2 regions of the Actinoplanes sp. HUAS TT8 genome follow, and region 2 is predicted to be linked to the other one. Evidence: riboswitches for the same ligand, from Rfam matches in the RefSeq annotation. Region 2 holds a riboswitch; the other holds the start of a gene.
What was found. Region 2 has a riboswitch for cyclic di-AMP ahead of ACSHV8_RS38650 (transglycosylase family protein). Riboswitches for the same ligand answer to the same signal wherever they lie in the genome.
Positions count from the first base shown of each region.

Region 1: another riboswitch for cyclic di-AMP. It lies ahead of ACSHV8_RS39360 (coiled-coil domain-containing protein); the one in region 2 lies ahead of ACSHV8_RS38650 (transglycosylase family protein).

Region 1 covers NZ_CP195646.1:8,854,682-8,863,727, reverse strand. Annotated here, with positions in the region: gene ACSHV8_RS39385 (ABC transporter ATP-binding protein) at 61-1,353, shown strand; gene ACSHV8_RS39380 (ATP-binding protein) at 1,449-1,925, shown strand; gene ACSHV8_RS39375 (HAD family hydrolase) at 2,024-2,758, shown strand; gene ACSHV8_RS39370 (glycoside hydrolase family 65 protein) at 2,784-5,153, shown strand; gene ACSHV8_RS39365 (coiled-coil domain-containing protein) at 5,227-6,264, opposite strand; cyclic di-AMP (ydaO/yuaA leader) riboswitch at 6,270-6,401, opposite strand; cyclic di-AMP (ydaO/yuaA leader) riboswitch at 6,611-6,747, shown strand; gene ACSHV8_RS39360 (coiled-coil domain-containing protein) at 6,754-7,791, shown strand; gene ACSHV8_RS39355 (ABC transporter ATP-binding protein) at 7,844-8,617, opposite strand; gene ACSHV8_RS39350 (ABC transporter permease) at 8,610-9,046, opposite strand, start outside.
Region 2 covers NZ_CP195646.1:8,694,844-8,703,889, reverse strand. Annotated here, with positions in the region: gene ACSHV8_RS38665 (ExeM/NucH family extracellular endonuclease) at 1-3,115, shown strand, start outside; gene ACSHV8_RS38660 (LysR family transcriptional regulator) at 3,227-4,102, opposite strand; gene ACSHV8_RS38655 (YybH family protein) at 4,173-4,550, shown strand; gene ACSHV8_RS38650 (transglycosylase family protein) at 4,522-5,205, opposite strand; cyclic di-AMP (ydaO/yuaA leader) riboswitch at 5,207-5,387, opposite strand; gene ACSHV8_RS38645 (saccharopine dehydrogenase family protein) at 5,737-6,975, shown strand; gene ACSHV8_RS38640 (GNAT family N-acetyltransferase) at 7,102-7,710, shown strand; gene ACSHV8_RS38635 (winged helix DNA-binding domain-containing protein) at 7,730-8,821, shown strand; gene ACSHV8_RS38630 (hypothetical protein) at 8,818-9,046, shown strand, end outside.

The sequences.
Region 1 (9,046 bases), 160 kb from region 2:
ATTACCCGATTGCCGACCGTCGTGGGATCGGAATCACAGTCGATCGGGGAGGGGTTGACGGTGTCCACCGTCGCGCTCAAGGACGTCACCAAGATTTGGCCAGATGGCACGCTTGCCGTCGATCACGTGTCCCTCGATGTCCAGGATGGCGAGTTCATGGTCCTGCTCGGCCCGTCGGGCTGCGGCAAGTCGACCGTGCTCCGGATGATCGCCGGGCTGGAGGACCCCACCGACGGGGACATCCTGCTGAACGGGGAGCCCGTGCTCGACGTGCCCCCGCGCGACCGCAGCATCGCCATGGTGTTTCAGGATTTTGCGCTCTATCCGCACATGACCGTCGCCGACAACATCGGCTTCCCACTGAAGCTCTCCGGGATCGAGCCGGGCCCGCGATCGGACCGGGTCGGCACGGTGGCCGGTGCGCTCGGCATCGGCGAGGTGCTCGGGCGCCGGCCCAGCCAGCTCTCCGGTGGGCAGCGCCAGCGGGTCGCGATGGGCCGGGCGATGGTCCGCCGGCCCGGGATCTTCCTGATGGACGAGCCGCTCTCCAACCTGGACAGCGGTCTGCGGGCCGAGCTCCGCGCGGAGATCACCAGCATGACCCGCGAGCTGGGCGTGACCACCATGTACGTGACGCACGACCAGGCCGAGGCGCTGACCATGGCCGATCGGGTGGCGATCATGCGGCGTGGGGTGCTGCAGGACCTGGGTACGCCGACCGAGGTCTACCGCCGTCCGGCCACGCTCTACGTCGCCGCCTTCCTCGGCTCGCCGCGGATGAACCTGCTCGAAGCCCAGGTCTACGTGCACCTGGACCGGTACGTGGCGTTGAACTTCGGTGAGCAGAACCTCTACCTGCCGTGGTCGGACCCGCGGTCGCGGGCGGTGGCGCGCTATCACGGCGACCGGATCGTGGTCGGCGTCCGGGCCGAGGCGCTCACCCCGGTCACGCCCGACACGCCCGGGTCGGTCCTGCACGGCCGGATCCGCTACCTGGAGCACCACGGGCACGAGTCGCTGGCCTACCTGGACGTCGGCGCGACCGCGATCGTGGTCGACGAGGTCGGCGGCACGGTTCCCGAGCGGGCCGCCTCCGGGGGTGCGCTGAAGCGGCTGGGTGGAGCGTTGCAGCGGTTCACCAAGTCGCCGGCGGCGGCCGCGGAGGCCAAGGGGGCGCCGGTCAGTCTGCTGAACGACCCGGGCCGCCACCACCGTAAGCCGGCCGAGCTGTCGGTGCGGCTGGCGCCGTACCCGGCGGTCAATCCCGGACACCCGTTGACGGTGTCGGTGCAGATGGACGCGTTGCACTTCTTCGACGAACGTGGCGACCGGATCGATGTGGGCTGGCGCTGAGTGAGGTGGGATCGGTGAACAACGAAGGCCACTTCCGGGCAGGATCGCGGATGCCTCCTGCCACCGAGCGGCCACAGCGCGTAGGCTGCACGACGGTGGAGGACAGGATCGGCCAGAGCGTGCGCTCGGCTCCCGGTGTGGAGCCGAGGCCGGATGCCGCCCCTTCACGGTCGGCCTCTCCGGTGCTGATGGACCGGCCGTTCGGGCACGGCGACATCACCGTGCTGCGGCACGAGGTGACACGTCTGCTGCCGACCGTCGGGGTGACCGGCGACCGCCTGTCGGGCTATGTGCTGGCGGTCAACGAGGTGATCACCAACGTGGTCCTGCACGCCGGCGGGCACGGCCGGATCGTGCTGCGGCTGGAGTCCGGCTCGGTCTGGTGTGTGGTCACCGACTCCGGTCCGGGCATCCCGGACGGGGGTCTGGACGGTGAGCTTCTCCCCGGCACTGACGAGATCGGGGGACGTGGTCTGTGGCTGGCGCACCAGCTGTGCGACGAGGTGACGACCGCGACCGGGCCCATCGGTACGTCGATCGGCCTGCGAATGGATCTTGCTTCGTTGAGCTGAGAGCTGAAACAGCAGCTTGAGCCGCTTATGAAACACCCAGGAAATGTGAAGGAGCCCTTCGCCTCTCGTCCTGGGGCGGGTGCGACTACATTGGGCGCGTGCTCGGACTTCCTTCCCAGGTGACCGCTTGCCTTTTCGATCTTGACGGGGTGCTGACGGACACCGCCCTTGTGCACAGTGCCGCGTGGAAACAAACGTTCGACGTGTTTCTCAAGTCGTGGTCCGAGCGGCATGATCAACCGTTCGTGCCGTTCGATTCCGGCGTCGACTATCACCGATATGTCGACGGCCGGCAGCGTGCTGACGGCGTTCGCACGTTCCTCGCCTCTCGTGGCATCACCCTGCCCGAGGGCACTCCCGACGACGATCCCGACCAGGACACCGTCAACGGCGTCGGCAACCGCAAGAACATCCTCGTGTTGCAGAAGATCAAAGAAGGCGCCGTTCAGGTCTACCCCGGCTCGGTGGAGTACCTGAAGGCCGCCAAGGCCGCCGGTCTGCGCCGTGCGGTCGTGTCGGCCAGCGCCAACTGCAAGGACGTGCTCGAGGCGGCCGGCATCGCCGACCTCCTGGAGGCCCGGGTGGACGGCGTCGTCGCGCGCGAGCTCAGCCTGCCCGGCAAGCCCAAGCCGGACACGTTCCTGCACGGGGCGAAGCTGCTCGGCCTCCCGCCGGAGAGCTGCGCCGTCTTCGAGGATGCTCAGGCGGGCGTGGCGGCCGGCCGTGCCGGCGGCTTCGGTGTCGTGATCGGCGTGGACCGGGTCGGCCAGGCCGACGCGCTGCGCGAGAACGGTGCCGACGTCGTAGTCACCGATCTTTCCGAACTTCTCTAATTCACCTTCAAGAAGAGGCACGACCGTGATCCGTGAACGGGCCTACCCCGTCGACCCCTGGCACATCCGGGAGACCCGGCTGGACTTGGACCTGCTGGCCCAGTCAGAGTCGGTGTTCGCGCTCTCGAACGGGCACATCGGGATACGCGGGAATCTGGATGAGGGCGAGCCGCATGGCTTGCCGGGTACGTACCTGAACTCGTTTTACGAGTTGCGGCCGTTGCCGCATGCCGAGGGTGGGTACGGGTTTCCGGAGTCCGGCCAGACGATGGTCAACGTGACCAACGCGAAGTTGATGCGGTTGTTGGTCGATGACGAGCCGTTCGATGTGCGTTACGGCGAGTTGCGGTCGCATGAGCGGTGTCTGGATCTGCGGGCCGGCACCCTGGAACGGACGGTGGAGTGGGTGTCGCCGTCGGGTCAGGGTATCCGGGTGCGGACGACGCGGTTGGTGTCGTTCACGCAGCGGGCGATCGTCGCGTTCCTGTACGAGGTGGAGCCCTTGGACGGGGCGGCCCGGTTGATTCTGCAGTCGGAGTTGGTGGCCAACGAGCAGTTGCCGCCGAGTAGTAAGGATCCGCGGGTCGCGGCGGTGCTGGAGAAGCCGTTGGTGGCCGAGGAGATGTTGGAGCAGCGCTCGGGTGGGTTGCTGGTGCATCGGACCAAGGCCAGTGATCTGCGGATGGCCACGGCGATCGAGCATCTGGTGGAGACCCCGGGCCGGCACGCGATCACCACCGAGGGCCACGGTGATTGGCTGCGCACGACGGTGGCGTGCCGGTTGGAGCCGGGGCAGAAACTACGCGTGGTGAAACTCGCTGCGTATGGCTGGTCGAGTGTCCGATCGCTGCCCGCCCTGCGGGATCAGGTGGGTGCGGCGCTGGCCAGTGCCCGTCTGGACGGCTGGGAGGGTTTGGTCCAGCAGCAGCGGGAGTATCTGGACGCGTTCTGGGATCACTCTGATGTGCGGGTCGAGGGTGACCCGGAGGTGCAGCAGGCGGTCCGGTTCGGGTTGTTCCACACGCTGCAGGCCGGGGCGCGGGCCGAGAAACGCCCGATCGGGTCGAAGGGCCTGACCGGGCCGGGTTATGACGGGCACACGTTCTGGGACGCCGAAACATTCGTGCTCCCGGCGTTGACCTATACGCAGCCGTCGGCGGCGGCGGATGTGCTGCGGTGGCGGCACTCGACCCTGGATCTGGCGCGGGAGCGCGCGCAAACGTTGGGGTTGCAGGGGGCGGCGTTCCCGTGGCGCACGATCCGTGGTCAGGAGTGTTCGGGGTATTGGCCGGCGGGGACGGCGGGTTTCCACATCGGCGCGGATATTGCTGATGCGGTGCGCCGGTATGTGCAGGCCACCGGGGACTACGACTTCGAGCGTGAGTGTGGTCTGGAGTTGTTGGTGGAGACGGCCCGGTTGTGGCGGTCGCTGGGGCACCACGATCGGCACGGCCGGTTCCACATCGACGGGGTGACCGGCCCGGACGAGTACACGGCGATCGTGAACGACAACATCTACACCAACCTGATGGCCCAGCAGAACCTGATGACCGCCGTGGACGCCTGCAAACGGCACCCGGACCTGGCCCGCCGCTTCGGTGTGGACGACGAGGAAGCCGCGTCGTGGCGGGATGCGGCGGCGGCGGTGCACATCCCGTACGACAAGGAACTGGGTGTGCATCAGCAGTGCGAAGGCTTCACCCGGTTGGAGGAGTGGGACTTCGAGAACACCCCGCCGGAGGGGTATCCGCTGCTGCTGAACTACCCGTACTTCGACCTGTACCGCAAGCAGGTCGTCAAGCAGGCCGACATGGTGATGGCCATGTACATCCGGGGTGACGCGTTCACCCCGGAGGAGAAGGTCCGCAACTTCGCCTACTACGACGCCCGCACCGTCCGCGACTCGTCGTTGTCGGCGTGTATCCAGGCGGTGATGGCAGCCGAGACCGGGCACCTCGAACTGGCCCACGACTATCTGGGCGAGGCCGCCCTGATGGACCTGCACGACCTGCACCAGAACGCCCGCGACGGCGTCCACGTCGCGTCCCTCGCCGGATCCTGGATCGCCCTGGTCGCCGGCCTCGGCGGCATGCGCGACTTCAACGGACAACTCGCGTTCGCACCGCGACTGCCCAGCCGGATCAACAACCTCGACTTCTCGCTGCTCTGGCACGGCCTGCGCCTACGAGTCAACGTCACCGCCGACGAGGTCACCTACTCGCTGCGCAACGGCGGCGGCTCGGCCCGACTCACCCTGCTGCACCACGGCAAAGAAATCGAAGTGACCCAGGTCCGCCCGGTGACCATGCCGATTCCGTCGGCCGGTCCGGTCGGTCCCTCGCCGACGCAGCCCGCGGGCCGCGCTCCGGTCCGCCGGGCCACCCCGCATCCATGATTTCTTCGCGTACGGCGTGAAAAAAGCCCCCGGTCCACGCGGACCGGGGGCTTTCTCGTGCTGTCGTCGAGCGCTACAGCAGCGACACGTGCACGTGGTCGGTGTGGTCGCTCGGACCGTGGTAGGCGTGCCAGTTGCCGGTCGCCGGGAACCAGATCTGCTTGTACCAGATCACGTAGTAGATCCCGAGCCGGTCGGCGTTGCGTACCAGGAACGCGGTGAGGTCGTTCCCATACCGCATCATGTCGTCGTTGTGCGCCACCGAGAAGCCGCTGTTCTGCAGGGACCAGTCGCAGGCCCGGCCCTTGGGATGCTCGAACGGACCGCCGTTGCGATGGCAGCCGACGAACCGGTTGAACCCGGCCTTCTTCACCTCCTGATAGAGGTGCAGGGTGCGCTTGGTGATGCAGCCGTCGGTCGTCGGGTCGTCCTGGTTGCAGGACTCCGGCGAGAAGCCGCCCTCGGAGTTGCGCGGTGCCGGCGCCGCGACCTTGGAGACCGCGTCGACGAAACCGTTGGTGATCGTCTTGTTGATGCCGGTCCCGCCGCCGAGCAGTTCGAGCTGGCCCTCGGCCGAGTCGTGCTGCTTCTGCTGGATCGTGAGCTGGGTCTTCTGGTTCTTGACCTCGGCGTCGATCTTCGCCTTGCTGTCGTTGATCGTCGCCAGCGCCGTGTTCAGCTCGTTCAGCTTCGCGTCGTGAAGCTTGTTGATCTCCTCCAGGGAGACCGCCTTGGCGATGAAGTCGGACGAGTCGTTGGCCTGGAGCAGGAAGCTCAGGCTGTTCAGCGTGCCGAACTCGTACTGCTGCCGGGCGATCGCGTTGACCTCGGGGATCAGCGCGTCCCGCGTCTTCTCGGCAGCGGCCTTCTTGACGTTCAGAGCGGCCTGGTTCTTCACCGAGGTCGCGTAGGCGGCCTTGGCGTTGACGAACCGGCGGTTGGTCGTCTCGAGTTGCGCGGAGAGGTCATCGCTGTCGTCACCCTCCGCGGGGGTCGACGAGCTGCCGCTGGGTGCGGCCTGTGCCGGCGTGACCGGTGCCACGAACATCGCGGTGGCGGCCACAAGCGGCGCCAGGGCAAGTATCAGCCACCGGCGGGGACGTGCGGTCATCAACAATCCTTCCTAGTCACCGCCGACCGAGTTAGCTGACGGGTTCGGGACGGAAGCTATCCCTACCGCATTACGCGGATTCACCCCAACTACCTGGTTCCCCGGCTCACCTTTCGGCGATTGGGCGGCGGCCTGCCGGCAACTCGGGGGCGGTGCCGTCCTGGCAGGACCGGCGGCCAGTTTACCTGAGATATCACGCGGTATCAGGACCGGAGAAACCGTCAAAACCGTTACCTGTTAACGACTTTCCGTAATGGTGTCACCAGTGGTGACCGGGCCGTAGCAATGGGTACGAGAACTGTCGATTCCTCGATCGAGTGGGTATGGTCGGTCCCGGTTCCCATCCAGGGAACCGCCGCCTAATCGCAACAACGAGCGAGCCGGGGATCCACGTTTCCTCCGGGGTGAATCCGCGACAGCGGTAGGGATTTCCTTCGTCCCGAACCCGTCAGCTAACCCGGCCGGCGGCCGACGGAAGGAAACAAGCCAGTGCAGCATGTGACTGCGCGGCGACGATGGGTGGCGGTTCTCGCGCTGCTGGTCGCCGCATGCGCGATAGTCGGCGCCGGCGCGCCGGCCTCCGCGGCACCCCGGCCCCTCGCCGCCCCCGGGGAGTCCGGCGACGACGGTGAGGGCGGTTCCAAGTCCCTGCTCGACAAACTCGACGAGGCCTCCAAGGGTTACGTCACGGCCAAGACCAAACTGCAGACGTCCAAGACGCAGCAGACCAAGCTGGCCGCGACGCTCAAAGAGCTCGACGCCGCGATCGGCCCCCAGCAGAAATCCCTGAACATGTACGCCGTGCAGGCCTACACGATGGGCCGGCTCGGGCCGCTGAGCGCGCTGCTCAGCGCCGACACCACCGAAGGCTTCCTGGACCGGGCCCAGCTGCTGACCACCGTGGCCGAGCGGCAGAACCAGGCCGTCTCCGACCTGCGGACCACCCGGGACAATCAGGTCAAGGCCAAGACCGCGATCGACGCGACCATCGTCGACCAGCAGCGGCAGGTGAACGTGATGGCCGCCCGCAAGACGCAGGCCGAGCAGGCGCTCAAGGAAGCGAACCAGGGCAGCGACTCCGGTGACGACTCGGGCAGCTCCGGCGGCAGCACGGACGCGTCCAAGCCCTCCGGCAGCCTCTCCGGCGGCTGCACCGTGGATGATCCGACCACCACCGGCTGCATCACCCCGCGCCTGAACTTCGCGTTGAAGCAGGCCCAGGCGGCCGGCTTCAACCACTACGTGGCCTGCTTCCGGCATCAGAACAGCGGGGAACACCCGAAGGGCCGGGCCTGCGACTTCGCCGCCGACAAGGGCGGCTTCGGCGGGGTGGCGACCGGCAGCAGCAAGACGTACGGCACGAACCTGGCCAACTACTTCATCCACAACGCGGACACGCTCGGCGTGCTCTACGTGATCTGGTTCAAACGGATCTGGCTGCCGAGCAGCGGCTGGAAGTCCTACTCGGGTGCGGGCGGGACGCCGTCGACCGACCATACGAATCACGTACATCTGTCAGTGACCTGATACGCAAGAAGCCCGGGCCGACGGCCCGGGCTTCTTGCTTCGTCGTGAGGACCTACTTCTTCATGTAGGTCTCGTACTCCTTGAGCACTTCCTCGGTGTCGCCGTCGGCGCGGATCTCGCCGGACTCCAGCCAGATCACCCGCTCGCAGGTGTCCCGGATCGACTGCTCGCTGTGGCTGACCAGGAACACCGTGCCGGCGTCCTTGCGCAGCTCGCGGACCCGCGCCTCGCTGCGGCGGCGGAACTTGGCGTCACCGGTGGCCAGCGCCTCGTCGATCAGCAGCACGTCGTGCTTCTTGGCCGCGGCGATCGCGAAGCGCAGCCGGGCCCCCATGCCGGACGAGTACGTCCGCATCGGCAGCGAGGCGAAGTCGCCGCGCTCGTTGATGCCGGAGAACTCGATGATCGAGGCCGCCTTCTCCTTGACCTCGGCCGGGCTCATGCCCATGGCCAGGCAGCCCAGCTCGACGTTGCGCTCGCCGGACAGGTCGTTCATCAGGGCGGCGTTGACGCCCAGCAGCGACGGCTGGCCGGAGGCGTAGATCGCGCCCTGGGCCACCGGCAGCAGACCGGCGACCGCGCGCAGCAGGGTCGACTTGCCCGAGCCGTTGCTGCCGATCAGGCCGATCGCCTCACCCTTGTAGGCGACGAAGCTGACGCCCTTGACCGCGTGCACCTCGCGCACGTTGGCCGAGTTGGTCTTGGTCACGAGCCGCTTGAGAGCCGAGAGCGGGCTGACCTGGTTCGCCCCGATCGCTCCGACGATCTTGTAGACGATGTGCGCGTTGTCCGCGATGACGGTCGGGACCTTCTCGATGTCAGCCACGGCCGTAGCCCTTCTCTCCGCGCCAGAAGTAGAGGAAGCCGCCGATGCTCACGACCACGGCCCAGATGGCGGCCTCGGTCCACAGGAGCTGCGGGCTGCCGGCCAGCTTGACGTTCTCCATCAGCGAGTGCCGGTAGAGCTCGATGAAGACCAGCATCGGGTTCGCCTCGATCAGGTGCAGCTTCCATCCGTGCAGGTGATCGGTGAACCGGGTGACCGGGTAGAGCACGGCCGACGCGTACATCCAGAAGCGCATGATGAACGGGATCAGCTGCTTGATGTCGCGCATCTTGGAACCCAGCCGGGCGAAGAAGAGCGCCAGGCCGACGTTGAACAGCGACTGCAGCAGCAGCGCCGGGAGGACCAGCAGCCACGTCAGGTCGGGCCGCTCACCGGTGAAGAGCACGATGACCAGCAGCACACCGAGCG
Region 2 (9,046 bases):
GGCCGAGCTGCCCGGCGCGGACCAGCAGGACTTCATCACCACGGCGATCATCTTCAAGCCGGCCAAGGTCACGCCCAAGGGCGCGTCCCGGTCGATCAACGACGAGACCGTGTGGTCGAACGCGCGTGAGCCGATCGCGCAGACCTTCACCTCCGGCAGCATCGACTTCACCGTGGTGGCCAACCACCTGAAGTCGAAGAGCGCCTCGGTCGCCCCGACCGGCGACAATGTGGACAGTGGGGACGGGCAGGGCCCGTACAACGGTGACCGCAAGCGTCAGGCCGCGTCGCTGGTGTCGTTCGTCAACGGTGTGGAGAAGGACAGCGGCACCGACAAGGTGATCCTGCTGGGTGACTTCAACTCCTACACCCAGGAGGACCCGATGCAGGTCCTCTACGGCGCGGGCTACACCGACGTGCACACCACCAAGGCGCCGGGCAAGAACTCGTACGTCTTCGGTGGCGAGTCCGGTTCGCTGGACCACGCGCTGACCACGCCGGCGCTGACCTCCCGGGTCACCGGCGTCGACATCTGGAACATCAACTCGGTCGAGTCGTACGCCTTCGAGTACGACGGTTACGCGCCGTTCTACAACGCCGACCCGTACCGGGCCAGCGACCACGACCCGGTCGTGATCGGCCTGGACACCAGCGCGCCGAAGCCGATCGACCTGCAGCTGCTGAGCATCAACGACTTCCACGGCCGGATCGAGCAGCCGACCGCCGGTAACGGTGGCGCCGCGCAGCTCGTCGGGCTGGTCAACAAGCTGCGCGGGGAGAACCCGAACACGCTGTGGAGCGCGTCCGGTGACCTCGTCGGCGCGTCCACCTTCGTCTCGTCGATCGCGAACGACGACCCGACGCTCGACGCCCTGAACGCCGGTGGCCTGAGCGTCTCCTCGGTCGGCAACCACGAGTTCGACAAGGGCGCCGACGACCTGCTGAACCACCTGGACCAGAAGGCCAACTTCCCGTACCTGGCCGCGAACGTCTACAAGGACGACAAGCGGATCCTGCCCGGCTACTCGGTGCAGACCGTGGGCGGCGTGCGCGTCGGTTACATCGGCGTGGTCACGCTGGAGACCCCGAACATGGTCAGCCCGGACGGCGTCAAGGGTCTGGACTTCCGTGACCCGGTGGCCGAGGCGAACAAGGTGGCCGACGAGCTGTCCGACGGCGACGAGTCGAACGGCGAGGCGGACGTGGTCGTGGTGCTCGCTCACGAGGGCGCCGCCACCGAGAACATCAACTCCGCCGAGGCGCTGCAGAGCGACAAGGTGTTCGGCGCGTTCACGCGGCTCGACGCGAACGTGGACGCGATCTTCAGCGGCCACACGCACCAGCCGTACGCGTTCGAGATCCCGATCCCCGGAACGGACAAGACCCGTCCGGTGCTGCAGGCCGAGGACTACGGTCTGCGTCTGGGCCGGGCGAACCTCACGTACGACCCGGTGACCAAGTCGGTGACCAGCTCGACCGCCGAGCTGATCGACGTCAAGGGCTACGCCGAGGACCCGACCGTGGCCGGGATCGTGGCCGCCGCCAAGACCAACTCGGCCGAACTCGGCAAGAAGGTCCTGGGCAACATCACGACCGACATCAAGCGGGCCTACTCGGCGACCGGTACCGAGGACCGTGGCTCGGAGTCGGTGATGGGCAACTTCATCGCCGACGTGCAGCTCGACCAGACCAGCGACGCCGGCCGGGGTGGGGCGCAGATCGCCGTCATGAACCCGGGTGGCCTGCGTAACGACCTGCTGGTCGGTGACGACGGGGTGATCACCTACTCGGAGGCGTACGCGGTTCAGCCGTTCGCCAACGACATGGTCACCAAGACCCTGACCGGTGCGCAGATCAAGAGCGCGCTGGAGGAGCAGTGGCAGCCGGACGGCGCGTCCCGGCCGATCCTGCACCTGGGTGTGTCGAAGGGCCTGACCTACGAGTACGACCCGGCCGCGGCCCGTGGCTCGCACATCATCGCGTCGACGCTGAAGCTGAACGGGGTCACCCTCGACCCGGCCGGCTCGTACCGGGTGTCGATGAACTCGTTCCTCGCCGCGGGTGGCGACAACTTCACCTCCCTGGGCCTGAACAAGCCGAGCGCGACCACCACCGGCGACAACGACCTGACCATGCTGGTCAACTTCTTCGCCAAGTACACGCCGATCACCGCGGTCACCGCGCCCCGCAGCAAGGTGTACGTGCCGGCCCCGACCGACACCACCGCGCCGACCGGCTCCTACTCGGTGAACGCGGCGAGCATCTGGACCGGTCAGACGGTCACCCTGACCCAGAAGACGCTCTCCGACGACAGTGACGTCGCCGGGATCACGCAGGTGGTCAACTGGGGCGACGGCAGCGCGGCGGAGACGCTGGCGGCCGGCGCGAAGACCGCCACCCACAAGTACGCCAAGGCCGGCACGTTCGCGGTCACGGTGACGATCACCGACAAGGCCGGCAACGCGTCCGCGCCGATCGCCGCCGGTACCGTCACGGCGGCCGTCCAGACCGGCAAGTACAGCGTCGACCGGGGTTCGATCTACGCCACCCAGTCGATCACGCTGCGGGTCAGCGGCGTGAACGGCACCTCGGTGAAGATCAGCTGGGGCGACGGCTACGTCGGCAGCGCGTCGGCCAACACGCCGGTGGCGCACACCTACACCAAGGCCGGCACCTACACCATCAAGGTCACCCCGGTGAACGGCGTCGGCGCCGGCACCACCGTGACCGCCGGTTCGGTCAAGGTCGTCAAGGACGTCTGGGCGCCCAAGGTCACCCTGAAGGTGCCGAGCGGCCCCAACCGCGCGACCTCGTGGGCCAAGGTCACCGGCTCGGTCAGCGACACCGGTCTCGGTGTCCGCTCGGTCCGGGTCAAGCTGACCGAGCAGCGGGGCAGCCACTGGTACTACTACAGCCACGGCAAGTGGGTCAAGGCGTCCTCGCGGACGTCCGCCCTGGCCAAGGCTGAGGTGGTGAACGCGTCGTTCAGCGGGAGCACGTGGAGCGTCCGGGTCACCGGCGTGAAGACGGGCATCCTGCGGATCTCGTACTGGGGGGTGGACAAGGCCGGTAACACCTCGGCCGCCAAGGTCTACTTCCGGACGATCACGCGGTAACACCTGACAGGCCGGGAGGCCCTCGTCGCGATCAGCGCGGCGGGGGCCTTTCCGCATGTCAGGGCGGTGCTATGGCCGTACCGTAAGCGGATTTTGATGGTTTTTTGAGGGTCAGCCGAAGGCGGCTCGGCAGTGCTTGAGGAAGGCGGCGAGCGCCGGACTCGTGCGCTCGACCCAGACCAGGGCCAGCAGGGCCGGGATCTCGATGCCGTCGATCGGGACGGCGATCAGATCCGGGTGGGCGGCGGCCATCGACTCGCTCAGGATGGCCACCCCGAGACCCCGGCGGGCCAGGCCGGCGACGGTTTCCGGCGACGTCGCGACGAGTGCGACCTGCGGTCGCAGCCCGAGCCCGGCCATCCCGGCCCGGTCGAGCACGTCACGGATGCCGGTGCCTTGCGGAAGACAGATTATTGGGTACGAGGTGAGCCCGGTGATCGCCAGGCGGCCGCGTCGCGCCAGCTCACTGCCGGGGGAGGTGAGCGCGACGAGCGGCTCGCTGACGATGACGTGCGACGCGAGATGTTCCGGCGGCTCGCCGGCCAGCCCGGCCAGAGCGACGTCGATCGCGCCGGCCCGGACACCGGCGACGAGCTGATCCGAATTCGCCTCGGTCAGCTCGACCTCGATGCCCGGATGATCGTCGTGGAAGGCGGCGAGCGCGTCGAAGAGCGGCGCGACCTCGCAGCCGATCACCATCCCGATCGTCAGCCGCCCCCGGACCAGGCCTTTCACGTCGTCGATGGCGTCGCGCAGGTCAAGCGTCGAGTCGAGCGCGGCCCGGGCGTGGCGCAGCGCGACGGAACCGGCGTCGGTGAGCCGGGCGGTCCGCCCGCTGCGGACGAAAAGCTCGGCCCCGAGCTCGTGCTCCAACGCTTTGACCTGGGCACTCACCCCGGACTGGGTGATGTGCACCCGTTCGGCGGCGCGGGTGAAACTGCCGGTCTCGGCGACCGCGACGAAGTACTCCAGCTGCCGCAAATCCATGAGTAGGAATTGTAGTAGCTAGAAGAACTATCTGTTGGACTTGTGGATCGGGCCGGAGGAGGGTGGAGTCATGACCGAACGCGAGAAGGCCCACCGACCCGAAGACCTGACGCGCCTGTTCGTCGAGCGCGCCAACGCGAAGGACGCCGAAGGCCTCGCGCTGCTGTATGAGGAGGAGGCCGTGATGGCCTTCCCGCCGGGCAGCCAGACGGTCGGCCGCGCCGCGATCCAGAAGCTCTGGGCCGAGCTGCTGCCCAGGATGCCCCGGTTCGAGCCCGAGCCCCCGCTGCCGACCCTGATCAGCGGCGACCTGGCCCTCACCTCGACACCGCCGAAAGACGGGGCCGGGGCGAGGGCGCAGGTGGTCCGCCGGCAGCCCGACGGAACGTGGCTGCGGGTGCTCGACCAGCCGGAATTCGTCAGAGCGCCAGGCGCTGACCGACCCTGAGGTGGTTCGGGTTGCTCAGACGGGTCGCGTTGGCGCGGTAAAGGGCCCGCCAGCCGCCGCGGACGTGGTGGCGCGCGGCGATGCCGGACAACGTGTCACCACGCCGCACGACGTAGGTGCCGGTGGTCTTCAACGCGGTGTTGTAGGAGGCCAGGCGGTAAGGGCTCACCTTCGTGGTGGTCCGGGCGCTGGTCAGGCCCCGGCGGCCGCACGTGGGCCAGGCGTGGATCCCCTGGCTGCGCAGCACCCGTTCGGCGACCGTGATCTGCTCGTTCTTGGAGGCGAGATTGGCCGTGGAGCCGTATTTGCCGCCGCCGTGAGCACGCCACGTCGAACGACTGAACTGCAGGCCGCCGTAATAGCCGTTGCCGGTGTTGATCCGCCAGTTGCCGCCGGATTCGCATCGGGCCACGGCGTCCCAGTTCACGTTCGGGGCAGCGCTGGCCGGTGCGGACTCGACGGCCAGCAGGCCCACGGCGCCGGCCAGCCCGGCGATCGTGATGCCGAGAGCACGCCGGACCCGGGTCCGCTTGGAGACCGCGCGGTGCTGGGGCCCTGATGGAGCGCGCTCGGCCGGCATCGGCCGTAAAAGGGCGCGCGGGGACTGGGCTCGCCGGGAGAGGACACGACGAACCCGCTTGTTCAGGTGAAGCATGAAGTTTTCCCTCCACGCCTACGAGGTGAGCTGTCGGGTTCGGGCCGAGGAGCCCGGCCGCGTGAGCGGCTTCACCCCGAGGCGCGCTCCGGTTCGAGCGCGCCGAGGAACTTGTGGGTCCCCCGCTCCATGCCTGTGTGTTGTTGACCGTGACCAGCAGGCAGGACTCGGCGTTCCGGCCACGGTGTCCGCGATTGCGGACTGCCGACGGTAGCCACCACCTCACTGGACTGACTACGTCCGGAAGCGGGGCCGGTGACTTTGTTCTCACAAATTAGCCGCTTTGATCTTCCTTTGTGTGAATAACTCCCTGAGTTCTTCAATCGTGGCGCGACTTGCCACCCACGTGGTCGCGCATACGGGGGAAAGCCGCTCTCCATAGGCTTAGCGCTCGCACGACTGGGTAAAAATGCCGCGCTCGTTCGGATCCCGGCTGCGTGCTCATGCGACTCCGGTCCTGTACAAGGGTTTCCGCGCGGTTGTTACCGGCCAGTTCCCCTGGACGCGGTCCGGGGTGCACAATCTCCGACCATGAGTGATCGTTCACGCGACTTCGAGGTGATCGTCTACGGTGCGACCGGCTTCGTCGGCGTACTGGTGGCGGAATATCTCGCCGGACACGCACCGGCCGGCACCCGAATCGCGCTGGCCGGCCGCTCGGCGGAGAAACTGGCGGCGGTTCGGGACCGGCTCGGCGTCGACTGGCCGGTTCTGGTCGCCGACGCGGCCGACACCGAGGCGCTGACCACGCTGGCCGGACGCACCCGGGTGGTGGTCACCACGGTCGGGCCGTACGCGAAATACGGCCACGCCCTTGCGCACGCCTGCGCGACGACCGGCACCGACTACGTTGATCTGACCGGTGAAGTGCTGTTCGCCCGGGACAGCATCGACGCGAACCACGAACTCGCTCGCAGCACCGGTGCGCGGATCGTCCACTCCTGCGGCTTCGACTCCATCCCGTCCGACATCGGCGTCCACGTCCTCCACAAGCTGGTCGAATCGGACGGCGCGGGCGAGTTGACCGACACCACGCTCGTGGTGACGAGCATGCGCGGCGGGGCCAGCGGCGGCACCATCGACTCGATGCGCAACCAGGTCGACGACATGAAGAAGGACCCGGCGCTGCGGCGGGTGGCCGGAAGTCCGTACTCGCTGAGCCCCGACCGCAAGGCCGAACCGAAACTGCCCCGGCAGAGCGACCTGGACACGTTCCCGGCCTCCGAAGTGGACCCGCGGCTGCGCGGGCGACTCGCGCCGTTCGTGATGGCGTCCTACAACACGCGGGTGGTGCGGCGCAGCAACGCGTTGCGATCCTGGGCCTACGGGCGGAACTTCCGGTACCGCGAGGCGATGAGCGTCGGCGCGTCCCCGCTGTCGCCGGTCATCGCGTACGGCACCAAGCTGGGACTGGGCGCCCTCTTCGCGGGGCTCGCGGTGCCGCCGGCCCGGTTCGTGCTCGACCGTCTCCTGCCCAAGCCGGGCACCGGGCCGAGCGAACGGGAACGGCAGGCCGGCCACTTCACCATGGACATCTTCACGACGACGTCGACCGGCGCGCGGTACACGGCGCGGGTGCGGGCCAAGGGCGACCCCGGTTATGCGGCGACCTCGGTGATGCTCGGAGAAGCGGCGCTCGCACTGGCGCTGGACCGGGAGTCGCTGCCGCCGTCCGAGGGCGGGGTGCTGACGCCGGCCACCGGGATCGGGGACGCGCTGGTCACCCGCCTCCAGGCCGCCGGGCTGGAGATCAGCGCGCGCAAGCTCTGACCGGGTGGGCCGAAGCCGCCGCCGGGCGCGATCGGTAATCCGACGGTTGGACGGTCAGGAATCAACAGCGGTCGTCTGTGGATCGCCACTAGCCGCATACGGGTCTTTCCGGGCAGGATGCGAAGAGTGACCGCCAGCCCGCTGCCGCACCCGCTGACGTTGGCGGGCAATGGCGTCGTGCTGCGGGAATGGATGCCCGACGATTTGGAAGATCTCGTCGCGATCCTCGACGAACCAGACATCGCCCGGTGGACGCCGATGCCGTCGCCGTTCGACGTCGAGGCCGGGCTGGCCTACCTGAAACGGGCCCGGCAGGGGCGGCTGACCGGGCGGCGGATCCAGCTCGCGATCACCACCGACGGGCGGGCGCCGCTGGGCGAGGTGCTGCTCTTCGGCGTCGAGGAGGGGCTGCGCGAGGCCGAGCTGGGCTACCTGGTCGGAGCCGCCTATCGGCGTCGCGGGCTCGCGGCGGCCGCGTTGTCGCTGCTCACCGAATATGCGTGCGGCACGCTGCGACTGAACCGGCTGCTGCTGCGGATCGACCCGGGCAACACGGCCAGCACCGCGGTGGCGCGCCGGTGCGGGTACCGATTGACCGGCGAGCCACCGATCCCGCAGGAGGGGCCTTACGGCCCCACGAGCCTGGACACCTGGGAGTACGTGGAGGGGCTGCCCGGCGCACGACGGGAACGCCTGAGAAATGTCGCATCCCGGCGGTACGGTCGTCGCATTTGAGCAACCGGGGGTGGGGCGAGTGATCACCGTGGATCGTGCGCAGGTGATGGCCTATCGACTGGCCGCGCTGGGGCTCACCGACCGGGGCGACGCGCGACCCGCCGACCTGCCGGTGCTGGACCTGGGCGTGCAGGAATACACACCGGGCTCGACCCACGTCGCCCTCGCCGCCCGCACCGCCGCCGACCTGGAGGACGATCGGCTGGTCACCGTCTGGGCGGCCCGCGGGGCGCCACACCTGCACCGGCGGGACGACGTCGCCGCGCTGACAGCGCGACTCTGGCCGGTCGGCGACGCCGACGCGAGCGCGCGGATCAAGAGCGGGGCAATCCCCGACGGCGGGCGCCTCGGGGTCGCGGCCCTGCGCGCCACGGCCGAGGCGTTCCGCGAAGTGGTGCGGGAGCCGATGCCCCGCGGTGAGGCGAGCACCGGGGTGAGCGCGCGGGTGCCGCGCGAGCTGACGTTCGAGTGCAAGACCTGCCGGGCCCGGCACGTCTCCGGGAACGTGTGGCAGCAGGCCGGGCTGGCCGGGGGCGTCCAGGTGCTGTCCCGCGGGCGCGACGCGATGCTGGGGCCGCTGGCGACCGGCCCGATTCCCGAGGCCAACCACGGCATCGGCGAGCTGATCACGACGTACCTGCGGTTTCTCGGGCCGGCCGGCCCCGCCGAGGTGGCGAAATACCTGCAGAGCACGACCGCGGAGATCCGCGCGGTGTGGCCGGCCGAGCTGGCCGAGGTGCGCATCGACGGGCGCAAGGCGTGGCTGCCGGCGGCGAGCGTGACCGCGCTGGAGTCGGCCGCCACGCCGAAGGAGGCGCGGCTGCTCCCGGCGATGGATCCGCTGCTCCAAGGCCGCGATCGGGATCTGCTGGTGCCTGACCAGGAGCGACACAAAGAGGTCTGGCGGGTCCTCGGCAACCCCGGCGTGGTGCTGCTCGACGGGGAGATCGCCGGGGTGTGGCGGCCACGGATGGCCGGGAAGAAACGAGTGGATCTGACCGTGACCACGTTCGGGCCGCTCACAGCCGCCCGACGGGAGCGGGTCGAGGGAGAGGCGGTGACGGTGGCGCGGGCTCGTGGGGTTCCCGAGGCCACTACGGTGTTCGAGTGAGCACGATCGGGTTCCTGCACACCGCCGAGGTTCATGTGGCGACGTTCCGCGGGCTGGTCGCCTCGCTGGCGCCGGGATGGCGGGACGAGCACGTGGTCGACCCCAGCCTGCTGGCCGATGCCCGGGCCGGGATTCCGGTCGAGGAACGGGTGCGGGCGCGGCTGGCGGAACTCGGCGGGGCGGACGTGATCGTCTGCACCTGCTCGACGATCGGTCCGGAAGCCG